DNA from 3 places in the Paenibacillus sp. MZ03-122A genome. Region 1 is predicted to be linked to each of the others. Evidence: riboswitches for the same ligand, from Rfam matches in the RefSeq annotation. Region 1 holds a riboswitch; each other region holds the start of a gene.
What was found. A riboswitch is a leader RNA that binds a small molecule or an ion and turns the genes downstream of it on or off. The one in region 1 is predicted to bind cobalamin.

Region 1 (4,246 bases):
TTTATATATATGCTTGTATCCAGTTCATCAGGCCTTCAGTCCATTAATCACCACAAACCGCATTCACTTCTACCGTTGCTGGTGCATCTTCATGCCGGAAACCCGCAACGACGCCTACACGTTTAAAAAATTTATGAAAACGCTCGTTCGGATGCCCTTTTTCCTTATATTCAGCGATGACGTTCTCCACAATGTCAGTAATTTGATCACCCGGAATCCCTTCCGCTACGGGCTGAGCGGCATGAGCATTGCGCCCGAATTTTTTGCCACCAAGGAAGAGGTCGTATCCTCCCTTGCGATAGACGATGCCAATATCCTCCAGCACCGCTCCATAGCAGGCCATACCGCATCCGTTCAAAGCAATGCTCGTTTCCTTGGGTGCCTGTAATCCGCCAAGTACAACCTGTAGATGTTCAGCCACAGGCACAGCGTCATCCTTCTCCATATTGCAGAAGTCGCACGCCTTCACCTTAAACACATCGCCGATCGGCATGACAATGAATCGTTCATCCCGCAGTCGTCCGACCAGTTCCTCGGGGTCTGCGCACGGCACACGCAGCACGATCTGATGATCCGGCGTGTACTCCAGCTCGCCGTCATCACCCGCTACCTCGGCGAGCATTGCCATCTGGCGAGCGGTGAACTTCTTGTTTCCCACACCCGGGGAAACGCCCACCTCAAACAGCGCAGGCTTGCCAAAGCCGCCTGTCGCCATCCCGGCCGTAGCCCCCGCTCCGGCCACCGCTGACGTTCTTGCGGTGCTCTCGGCGGTAGGCGCTTGCCCGCTCCAGCGAGCGTTGGCTGCGTCAGGCAGCTTGCCGCCAACAGCGAGGCGGCTTAGTGCCTCTGCCGCCAGCGATGCCGGGGTTGCTGCGCCGGTTTGCACAGCGGTCGTTGCCTGCACGGCAGCCATCGCTTGCGGGCGTGCCTGCGTCGCAATCGCAGCGCCGCTCGCGGAGGGACCAGCGAGCGTAGTCGGGGCTGCACCCGCCTGCGGTGCGGCCTCTTGCGCGCCCAGCGACCACGGCTCCGCTTCCGTACGGAGACGCTGATGCGGCTTGAGCGCTTGCTCGGTCGCATCCAGCGTGTATTTGCGCTGATATCCGCGCGGAGTCACGATCAAGCCGTCATACACCGTTGTCGAGGAATTACCGATGATTACAGTTGTCAGCATCCCGATGTCATGATTCAGCATATCTTCCAGCGTCGTGACAATAACTTGCTGACGTTCACGATAAGCACTTTTCACCAACCCAACTGGAGTTTGCGGATCGCGGTAACGCAGCAAAATGGACTGCGTCTCCACAATCTGGCGGGTACGTCGGCCACTGCGCGGATTATATAATGCAATCACAAAATCGGCAGAAGCCGCTGCTTCTACGCGCTTCACAATCGTTTCCCATGGGGTCAGATGATCACTCAGACTGATCGTGCAAGCATCATGCATAACTGGCGCGCCCAACAGTGAAGCACAGGACTGAATAGCAGAGATCCCTGGCACGACTTCTACCTCAACCCCGTCCTCGCGTCGCCAGCCTTTTTGCATCAGCACTTCGTACACCAGCCCTGCCATACCATAGACTCCTGCATCTCCACTGGAAATGACAGCTACCTTCTTGCCCATCTCTGCTTGGCGAACCGCCTCCTGCGCACGGCTCACTTCCTCTGTCATCCCTGTGCGTACAATCTCCTGTCCGTTCAACAACGGACGGATCAAATCAACGTAGGTATTGTAGCCGATAATGACCTCACTTTCGGCCAGCGCATCCAGCGCCCGTTTTGTGATATGTTCCATATCTCCTGGTCCAAATCCAATAACCAACAATTTTCCTAATGGGCTCATCGTGCTCCTCCTATTCATCCTTTTCAGGGCAGCTATCCTATCTATTTCAATGATTTATGGACATCCTGTAACTCAAAAAACCCCATCCTGCCCGGATGGGGTTTCTATGTACGTATCTCTCATCAGACGAACAAACAGCGTAAGAAGACACTATTTGTCTTCCTCCAGCCTGCCGTTGTTTTCCACCTGTCTGTTTACGCTTCAAACGCTGCTGCACGTTCATATCCACGCAAACCTCTAACCAACATGGAAAAAGCAACGTGTGCCTGATTTCCTGATTTCGTACACCCATCCTCTCCACGAAGGTTAACGGTGCATACAGATCAAGGTAGGTCTCCTGGCTTGGCATCAACAGATTCTTTCGTCTTCCCCGTTTTTCACGAGTGACCATTTAAAAAAATCCTCTTCCTTACAGTGGCGGGACCGCTCGGGATTTGCACCCGATTCCCTGTTACCCTTTGCTCAACCGCAAAGGCACCTTGTCTGTCCGCTATTTGATTATGGGTCTTATCATAACCTTGCCTCAATCAGTTGTGCAAGCACGAAAAACGCTTTATTTCAAGTTCTCTGCTTTATTTTTTAACATATGTAGCAATTCATCCGGGTCCGCAGAGATACTTAATAACGCTGGATGCTCAGCCCCGGTAAACCCCTCTTGCACGCTATGGCGCACCATTTCTACTAACGGGTCAAAATATCCATTCACATTCAGCAGCCCAATCGGCTTGCGATGAATGCCGATTTGAGCCCAGCACAATACCTCGAACAGCTCCTCAAAGGTTCCCAAGCCACCCGGAAGGGCTATAAACGCATCGGCCATCTCGCTCATTGCCGCTTTACGCTCATGCATGCTCGCTACTTCAATAAATTCGGTAACTCCCCGATGAATGATCTCTGCATCAAATAACAGGGTGGGCATAATGCCAGTGACCTGACCGTCACCCGCCAGCATGCCATCCGCAACCTGACCCATCAGCCCCCTACTGGAGCCACCGTAGATCAGACGGATATGATGGCGAGCCATGGCTTCTCCCAGCTTGCCTGCCGCTTCAACATATACCGATGAATGTCCAGGTCTGGACCCGGCAAATACACAAATAGAATTCATTAACGTCTCAGCTCCTGTCCTAAGTATCATGCATCGAAACTTATTCATTATATTAGCTAAATATTTTCGCTATAACAAAAATCTTTGTCGATGCATGTCCAATAAAAAAAAGATAAAGACCTCGCAGGCCCTTATCTTTATTTTACGCTTTATCCAAAAATATAAGTTCATTTTTAGCATACTATATTTATAATTTCTATCTCATTTCTATCTCATTTCAATGACCATTCACGATCTTCAGACCACAGCCATGCACCGAATCGTTATGCTCAAAATATTTGCCAAGCTCCACCATCATCGCGCCCATGCGCTCTTCGGTTGGAAACACGACTCGTTCAATCCCCTCTTCCACAATGGACTGCGCAGTCACCTTCCCTACTGATACAGCAATCACATCCTCGCGGAAAGCTTCCAGTAAATCCTCGATTCGATTTTGCTCTCTCGCATATTGGGCTAAAAATCGGATTTGCGGACCACTCGTGAACGTAACAGCATCAACATTACGATGGATAACATCCTCCAGTAACGCCTGCAATTTTGCTTCCTCAGGTGGGATATGCTTATAAGGAAGTACCTGGCGGGTCACTGCCCCCTGCTCGTCCAGCCATTTTACCAACCGTGGGGCTGGATCGCCATGCAGTTGCAACAATACTTCTTTCCCCTTCAGATCGTATGGGGCGAAAGCTCCTGTCAATCCGATCAAACTTCCGTCCTCGTCTCGTACTACTGGCGTAAAGCCACGCTTTTTGAGTCCATTGACCGTCTTGTAGCCCCGCGCTGCAATGTTGGAAGATTGTAGAAGCTCCATAATCTGCTCAGCCACGCCCATATCCTCTGCCATATCGAACAGGGCATCCAGCCCCATACCTGTCGTGAAGATGTACCAGTCCGGAGGGTTCTTCACCCACGATACAACAGCGTTGCGCAGCTCGATATCATCCAGAAAAACCGTGCCCTGAGCCGGACGTTGTACTGGCTCACCCCCCATCTTCACAACTAGCAGCGCCATTTCTTCTGCTTTACGGGGACCCGCAAGAGCGACTCTCTTACCTGCCATGCGTTGTGCCATTCTGTTGCCTCCCTTGTAGAAGTCGTATTTCTTTCTACCAAGTATACAATCAGAGGGGTAAAAGACAAATAAGAATTACTTTTCCGATGAATACAGTAATCTTATAAGCGGCCGTGTTCTGTTCTGCCTCCATGCTGGCTTTCTTTCTGACTACTACTATCCCGCTCCCCGCTAGATGAATGCTCACCGTCGTCTTTTTCTTTAGATTTGGGTCGGAGCAACATCC
Region 2 (4,246 bases), on a different contig from region 1:
AGCAGGCGCTTGGACAACGCGGAATTCTTATACGTAGCTGTGCTATGTATCCGGGACTGACGACGAGCCATTTTCGGATTGCGGTCAAGGATGCAGAAGCCAACGACAGGCTGCTGTCTGTATTGGGTGAAGTGCTGGAGGAGGAACAGCGGCGTGACAGTTAGCTTGATTATCCTGGCAGCCTACCTTTTGGACAGGCTGATCGGTGACCCGAGGTGGTTGCCGCATCCAGTCATCGGTATGGGACATGCCATTTCAGCATTGGAAAAAGCGATTCGTCGCCAGGTCCGCAGTGATCGGGGGCTAAAACGTGCGGGTATACTGCTTCCGCTCATTGTGGCGGGAGGCTCCTTTGCGCTCGCCTGGGCGCTGTTGCACTTGCTTGCCTGGATTCATCCGTGGTTGTCTGTCGGCGCAGAAATGGTGCTGATTGCGACCACGATTGCTTCCAAAGGACTAAAGGATGCAGGAATGGCAGTATATCGAGCGTTGCAGGCGGATGATCTGGCAGCGGCACGGCGGGAGCTGGGCATGATTGTCGGGCGGGATACGCAACAGCTTGATGAGCCTGAGATTGTACGTGGTACGGTTGAAACGGTCGCTGAAAATATCGTGGACGCGATTATTTCCCCGCTTTTTTATGCCCTGATCGGAGGAGCACCCTTGGCGCTGGCCTATCGTGCTGTGAATACGCTCGATTCCATGGTTGGCTATAAAAATGAAAAGTATCTGCATTTAGGCTGGGCTTCAGCACGTCTGGATGATGTGGCTAACTACATTCCGGCACGCCTGACAGCGGCAATGCTTGTGGTAGCGGCGTGGATATACAAGCGAGATGCTGCTAGAAGCTGGCGCACAGTCAAGCGAGACGCTCGTCTGCACCCAAGCCCGAACAGTGGCTTCCCGGAATCAGCTGTTGCTGGAGCACTGGGGATTCGTCTTGGAGGCTATAATGTGTATCATGGCGTACGCTCTTTTCGTGCATACATGGGCGATTGGATACGACCGCTAGAGTCGAAAGATATACGGCATACAATCCAGCTGATGTTCGCCGTGTCCAGTATGTTCGTAGGATTGTGTTTGTTAGGAGCCGCAGGTTGTTTTGCCTTGGGATGGGTGCGGTGAGGGTGAGGCGTGACACACTGAATAATGATCGAGCAGGAAGTGACATGATCTTGAAACAAGATATAGCAGCAAAAAGGACGGTAGAAGACGTACAAAGTCCGAACTCACAGGAGGATAAGGTGCCGTATGATGCTAAAGAAGATCTGCATTGGGACATGGAGCTCGTGTTAGTTCGTCACGGCACAACCTTATGGAATAAGGAACGTCGATATATGGGACACTCCGACTTAGGTTTGCTACCAGGAGCAGAACAAGAATTAAAGCCTTTGCAAGAAGAATTGCAGGGGCAGTCCTTTGCTCGAATCTATTGCAGCGATTTAATGCGATGTTGCCAGACCTTGCAGATCATTGTGCCGGAGTCAGAATTGACGTCTGGAGGTTCCCTATCCACTATGTCTCCTATGATGGAACCACGTCTGCGAGAGCTTCATTTTGGCGAGTGGGATGGAAAAACGTATGACATGCTCAAGGATGTGTCGTTGTATCGCGCTTGGATTGATGAGCCGCAACGGATAACCCCTCCTGGAGGAGAGTCTTGGACAGATTTTGTGAATCGTTTGCGGAAATTTCTTGACTCTCTGTATGAATGGCGTGTTGCTATGGAAGTTCGACCCATGGATTTGACTGCTGGGCCGCTCTCTGTTTTGGTCGTTACGCATGGTGGCGTAATTCGTCAGTTAGCTTGTATGCTGATACCGGGCCATGATTTTTGGAGTCTGAATCCGAAGCCGGGAGAAGCATTTAGGATTCAATTGAGGCTGGCAGGACCGCACAATTACATAGCGGAAATGCTCCCTCGTTAGGTTAGGCACCAGTGGATAAAGAGGCTGTTTGGGTTGTAAGCCGCCTCATTTTAACCTATAATCATCAAGTAAAAGAACGGCTTGACTACCACTACATCAAATATCCAGCAGACGAGGTCGGCGCAGTGTGATGAAACTATGGTTTCCCTTGCCTGCGCTGTTAAAAGGGAAGTCGGTGTAAGTCCGGCGCGGTCCCGCCACTGTAAATGGAAACATGCCCGTTAGTCCTGCTTTATGTGCTACTAAGCATATGAAGGAATTTCAGGACATGCATCTTACCATAAGTCAGGATACCTGCCCGTCCGCCTGTCACCATAATCCTTCGAGGAAAGGATGACGTGTTCGCAGTGACTGTCCGTGCGGAAAGAAGCTGCCGCCTGCGCACGATCTGCGCTAACGTGACCCCTGTGTCCTGATATAAGGATGCGGGGGTTTTTTGATAGGAAAAGAAGGCTGGATTTAGAAGATATCTGATGATGCTCAAGTAACGCTCTTAACGATTTTTTTATGAAGGGGTGCAAATCATGGCAGGAAAAAAAATAAAGGTTTGGACAACAGGTTTATTGGTTCTGATTTTGGCAGTTGTGCTGAGTGCATGTGGCGCTAATGGGAAAAATGCTGAAAATAAAGAGAATCAGACTTCTGCACAGCAGCCGGGAAAGACCGTAACCGCACAAGAGCCTCCGGGCAAAACAGTTTACCCACTAACAGTTAAGGATGCAACAGGACAGGAATTTACATTCAAAAAAGCGCCGGATAAAATCGTTTCCGTCTCCCCGGCAGAAACCGAGGCGCTGTTCGCCATCGGACTGGATAAGGAAATAGTTGGCGTCTCCGACTACTCTGATTACCCGGAAGCAGCTACGAAAAAGCCTAAAGTAGGCGGTATTATGAAACCGAACGAAGAGGCGATCATTGCTGCTAACCCGGAAGTCGTTTTTGCAGGGATATCACTTAGTGAACAGGCTACGACCAAGCTGCGCGACATGGGAATTATGATTTTTAAAACGGAACCGAAGACAGTTGAAGATGTCATAGCTAACATCGAATTGTATGGAAAAATCACCGATCATCAGAAAGATGCGAGAGCGGTGACTGACAAGATGAGAGCAGATGTAGCGGAAGTGAAAGAAGGAGTTAAAAATATCGGTAAAGGGCAGAAGCTGCGGGTATACGTCGAGTTTTCACCAGGCTGGACAGTTGGTAAAGGTGAGTTTATGGACGAGCTGATTACTTTGGCGGGCGGCGAAAATGTAGGTGCCACGCAGAAGGGGTGGTACCAAATTAGTGAGGAAAATATTATTGCTGCGAACCCTGACGTGATTTTGTACAGCAAAAGTGTCAAGGACGACAAAACTGGCCAAACGCTCGGCGAAATCATTAAAGCTCGCAGTGGATGGGATCAAATATCGGCTGTTCGCCACAACCGGGTGTTTGCCGTGGATGATAATTTGATCAGTCGTCCGGGTCCACGCGTAACGGAAGGTCTCAAGGAAGTGGCCAAGGGCGTGTATCCTGAAATTTTCAAATGAACCGTAAACTGATCGGCTTTGGAGGGACAGGTCTTGTCTTGCTGTTGCTGACGCTGCTGCTCTGTCTTGGCATCGGCTCGGCCAAGCTTCCGGTCAGCCAGATCACGGGCATTCTGGTTAACCACCTTCCGTGGTTAGGCGATACATTTACACCGGATTGGAATACATCCTCAGAGCAGATTATTTTGAAGGTCAGATTGCCACGAGTGTTACTAGGAATGTTGGTAGGAGCAGCGCTGGCGCTGGCGGGAGCCGGATTTCAGGGTGTGCTGCGTAATCCTTTGGCTGATCCGTATACACTGGGGGTATCCTCGGGGGCTTCGGTAGGAGCGGCAGTACTGATCTATTGGGGCCTTCAATTTTCATTTGTTGGCATATGGACGCTGCCGCTAGTGGCATTTACGACCGGAATGCTGACGCTGTGGATGGTGCTGACGTTGGCACGGGAAGGTGGAAAAATTCCGACACAAAGTCTCATTTTGTCGGGTGTAGTGATGCAATCCTTTCTAGGAGCAGTTGTTTCCTTTCTGACAGCCATGTCGAAGGAGACGGTCAATGAAATATTGTACTGGACGATGGGAAGTCTTAGCCTGCGCGGTTGGTCATATACAGGAATCCTTTTACCTTATGTGGTCATAGGACTGGTATTTCTATGGAACCGGGCACGTGTACTGAATATTTTGGCTTTGGGTGAACGGCAGGCGGCTCACATGGGAGTTCATGTAGATGCGACGAAGCTATCTGTTCTGATCATTTCCACGCTGCTGACAGCTGCCGCTGTCTCGG
Region 3 (4,246 bases), 240 kb from region 1:
GAACAGCCTGCCCAGACGATCCAATGGGCCGCTAATTTTTAGCGAGGCAGCCAGCCCCAACCCCAGCGTAAGCACCGTCATGACGGCAAAGCCCGCAGCAGCTAGCTCCACAGTAGCAGGCAGTCTGTTCCACAGTTCGGCTAGCACGGATTCCTTGGATACATACGAGGTGCCCCAATGCCCTGTGAACACATCCCGCAGCCAGTTCACATATTGAATATGAAACGGTTCGTTTAAGCCTAGTTCCTGTCGTAGCGTCGTCAACGCCTCCTCAGAGGCAGGGACATTATGCGCGGTGAGCAAAATGGTAGCAGGGTCTCCAGGAGCCAGCCGCATCAGTACAAAAGTCAGCGTGGATACAACGAATACAATGATGAGCAGCTGCGCCACACGTTCCAGTATAAAACGAATCATAGGATACACCGCTCGTTATTCCGCAATATCGGATTGCGCTGTAATGTAGTAATACTCGATCGGATGGGGTGTAAAACCCTCCACCCCTTTTTTCACACCAAACACATTGTCAGGATGCACAATGAACGACTGTGGCAAATCCGTATTGATGATATCCAGCGCTTGTAGTGTCACAGCATTACGCTGCGCTGTATCCTTCGCCAGCTTCAAGCTGTTAAGAATACTCTCCAGCGGTTTGGAACTATAACGGCTTACATTGGCTTCGCTTTTCGAAGAATAAAACATGTCCATAAAATATTGTGGCTCTCCTGTATGAGCAGTAAGCATACTGTACATAGCAAAATCCCAATCGTTTTTGGTCAACGCCTCGTCGATATTTTCCACCTTGCGAATCTTGACCTGGATTCCCTCTTTCAGCAATTGGCTTTGGATGACCTCAGCCATAACAGAGAGCTCCGGACGCTGAGGAAAAGTCAGCAGCGTAACCTCGAACGGCTTGCCTTGCTTAGTCCATGTCCCTTGGGCATCCTTCTGCCAGCCATCCTTCGTTAACAGCTGATTCACCGTTCCGTCCAGCGCTTTACGCTCAACTTTACCGAAGGGAAGAATGCTCGGGAACGGACTGCTTGCCTCCGTACCGAAGCCCCTCATGACGGCGCTCACAATCGATGTGCGTGGAATCAGGCTGTCCACCACCTTACGGTTCGCCGCATCCTTGAATACTGGCGATTCCATATTGTACACGATCATATGGGTGCGCAAGGAGGGAGCCGACAGAACTTGTAGCCTGTCGTTCTTTTTCAGTACCTCTGCGTTATCAACCGGAATATCCGTCGCTACATCCACCTCGCCGGATTGCAGCGCCATCAGGCGCGAATTCCCGTCCGTAATGAACTTCATTGTCGCCTCAGCCAATCGGGCCTTCTCGCCCCAGTATCCGTCATAACGCTCTACGACCAAGGATTGGTCCTTGCTGAACGCTTTGATTTTAAAGGCGCCTGTCATCGCTGGGTAACTCTGCTCATCTTTCATCGATGCCACATCCAGTACAGTCGTCGATGGATCAGCTAGATTGGACACCAGCGCCGCATTCGGCTGGTTTGTCGTGATCTTTAAGGCCAGCGGGCCGCTTACATCAATGGACTTCACATTCAGTAAATCCTTCGCCAGATGGCTTTTCTCGATAGAGCGTAGCAAAGATGCTTTTACACTTGCTGCATCCATACTCTTTCCATTATGAAAAGTGACTTTATCCTGCAAGCTGAACGTCCAAACTGTAGGACTATCCTGCTTCCACTCCTTTGCCAGCCAAGCCACAGGCTCCAGCTTTTCATTCAAACGTACCAGTGTCTCACCTGCACCGGATCGCATCACATCCCAGCTATTATCTCCGTGCGGGTCAACACCTGACGGTTCCCATGTATACGCCATTACCAGCTTTTTACCTGTCACTGTTTGTTGTGCTGACCCGTTCTCATCTTTGCCGGAGCTATTCGACGTCTTATTGCTAGTACATCCCGAAAGAGCCATAACTGCCAGTAACAGCATCACCCCTGTACATATCAACCATGAGCGCCTGCTATGATTGCTAATCATTCGATGAATCCCCCTCTAGCTTGTAAAATCATATAAACCTAACGCAAAACGCGAAAAAAGCATTCCGGACCACTTGATCAGCAGTCAGAAATGCTTTCATTATAAAATGTCAAAACACACCTCGAAACCAACTCCAAAAACATAGAAGGGATCAGATCGGTTTCAGACATTCCGTATGCAGCACGCCTAACCACCTCCCCAGCATCCCGTGGGTCTGACAGTGATGTCAAAACAGGCAGGTCTCCTGACTCCAAGCGTATCTTTCAGGCCTTCCCGGTTCTTCACAGTTCCAGTGGCTGTTCTGAAAGCTCCAGCAGTATCCTGCTGATGCCTGTATACAGTGGCGGGCCCGTGTCGGAATCAACCGAACTTCCCTTTTAAGTGAACACGCTTAACAACTATCCACATGGTCTCAACAAACCCCCGTACATAGAGTCGTCCGGCTCACACCTGTTTTCTTCTTTTATTTCTTTTCATTACGATCTTATTTTGTTGTCACAGGCTTGTCAATAAATGCTGTATAATAATTCAAATTTGAATGATATGGCGAGAATGAAGGTAATGGCTATTCATTGCGTGCACGAAATGACGGGCATTCCGTCTCCCTCATGATGTCCCGAAAACTGTACCAGACTACTTAATGAATCTAAAAGAGAAGCATAAACGAAAATTTAGCAGCGAGATTGCAGATCAATTTGTACAAGCTATAAAAAAAGATACATTATATCAAATGCCTGAAAAAGCAGTTGGTTATTCCTTCTCCAAAAAATTGAGGAAGAAAAAAATTTGAAAAGCGACAAAACCAAAGAGTTGATCGGAAATTTAGTGAGCAAACCTTGTGGAATTTCTATTATAAGGATAACAGCATTGGGGGCAGCTACCAAACAAAAGAACTATATTGTTGATTCTTCTCAGACAGCCTTTGAGACAAATTTAACTATTAGAGAATTTACCCGTAAAACATTCCTTAGTGATTTAGAGAATGAGTTTGAAAAGCCTCCGGTGATTAGCCGGGGGCCTAATTTGTTAACTGACCATTTCCTGACAAGCCATGTCAGCGTGCCGTTTAGGTGCCTAGCAGTCAAGTTATTTTTTAGCTAGTAAGTGAGCGAAGCGAGGGATCTTGCAGGTCGTTCACAGCGTCGTACTGTAAACCAGGACGAAGCGACGGCTTGCTTTTACGCTCGAAAAGTTGTGGAGCTAAAGAGTTTTGTACGAACAACCAAACGGGGAGGCACTTGCTATTAAACCGTCAGTTAATAAAAGGACCGTTGCGATCAATACGGCTCTCTTCTATCTTATTTTAAATTTTATCCATTAAATAAAATTATTTACAAACATAAAATTTACAGGTAATATTTACTTATTCCTTCTTATGGATAAAAAAACAATTGTATACACGACTCCAGAGAGGAGACTTAGTAGAAATGAGGTTGATAATGTTCTGAAAATAAAGGTAGATGCGGACACTGTGTAAAGTTGCAATGAGCCGTTAAGCGAAGAAGTTGTCGTCGTTGGTCCTTGAATAAAGGAATAATATATTCCTACCAAAAAACCGTAAGACAAATACTTAAACAGATTTTTTTCAAATTTACTCATTTCTTAGCCCCCAATAATATTTTTCGAAGAGGAGAATTTTAATACTATGAAACCATTCAAAGTCATGACTAAAACAGCAATAATTGCAGCATTGACAGCAATATTATTACCATATGGAGCCATTGCTTCTGCAAATGATGCGCCGAATCCATTGTCATCGACAATACAATCAGAAGCCGGAAAATGGGAACCGACAGATGAAATAAAGGCCAAGGAAGGACAAGTCTACAAATATATCGATCCTAGTAGTGTTAACGATGATGTTTATTACTATTATGTCAATTACGACAATTTAAATCAAGAAAAAGGTAATAATGATAGAATTAGTACCCAATCCATTGGGGTGACTCCTATTGTTAAAACCCATGAAAATCTAGGTTATTGGGTTGATACAAACAATGCAATTCGTGTAAGTACATATACTGGGCCTGCTGCTGCAAAAATTACAGTGAAAACTAATATTAAAGTGAAAGCGGAAGGAGCAATAACAGGTGGTGTTAAAGCTATAGAAGGCACATTGGGTTTTGGTATAGAAGCTGATATTGGCCTAGATGATGAATATTCAATCAATGTTCCTAAAGGAGAAAGATGGGTCATTAGTGCTTTTCCACGATATGAAAAACATAGATTAGGAATG

Region 2: another riboswitch for cobalamin. It lies ahead of NLX74_RS00395 (ABC transporter substrate-binding protein); the one in region 1 lies ahead of cobJ (precorrin-3B C(17)-methyltransferase).
Region 3: another riboswitch for cobalamin. It lies ahead of NLX74_RS04900 (ABC transporter substrate-binding protein); the one in region 1 lies ahead of cobJ (precorrin-3B C(17)-methyltransferase).

The regions. Positions count from the first base shown of each region.
Region 1 is NZ_JANAVI010000002.1:436,251-440,496, reverse strand. It holds gene cobJ (precorrin-3B C(17)-methyltransferase) at 44-1,843, opposite strand; cobalamin riboswitch at 2,154-2,339, opposite strand; gene NLX74_RS05965 (LOG family protein) at 2,397-2,951, opposite strand; gene NLX74_RS05960 (uroporphyrinogen-III synthase) at 3,169-4,020, opposite strand; gene NLX74_RS05955 (GerAB/ArcD/ProY family transporter) at 4,122-4,246, opposite strand, start outside.
Region 2 is NZ_JANAVI010000001.1:77,456-81,701, forward strand. It holds gene cobD (threonine-phosphate decarboxylase CobD) at 1-164, shown strand, start outside; gene cbiB (adenosylcobinamide-phosphate synthase CbiB) at 154-1,125, shown strand; gene NLX74_RS00390 (histidine phosphatase family protein) at 1,170-1,928, shown strand; cobalamin riboswitch at 2,051-2,244, shown strand; gene NLX74_RS00395 (ABC transporter substrate-binding protein) at 2,453-3,460, shown strand; gene NLX74_RS00400 (FecCD family ABC transporter permease) at 3,457-4,246, shown strand, end outside.
Region 3 is NZ_JANAVI010000002.1:198,945-203,190, reverse strand. It holds gene nikB (nickel ABC transporter permease) at 1-414, opposite strand, end outside; gene NLX74_RS04900 (ABC transporter substrate-binding protein) at 430-2,010, opposite strand; cobalamin riboswitch at 2,228-2,431, opposite strand; gene NLX74_RS04895 (hypothetical protein) at 2,797-3,111, shown strand; gene NLX74_RS04890 (hypothetical protein) at 3,656-4,246, shown strand, end outside.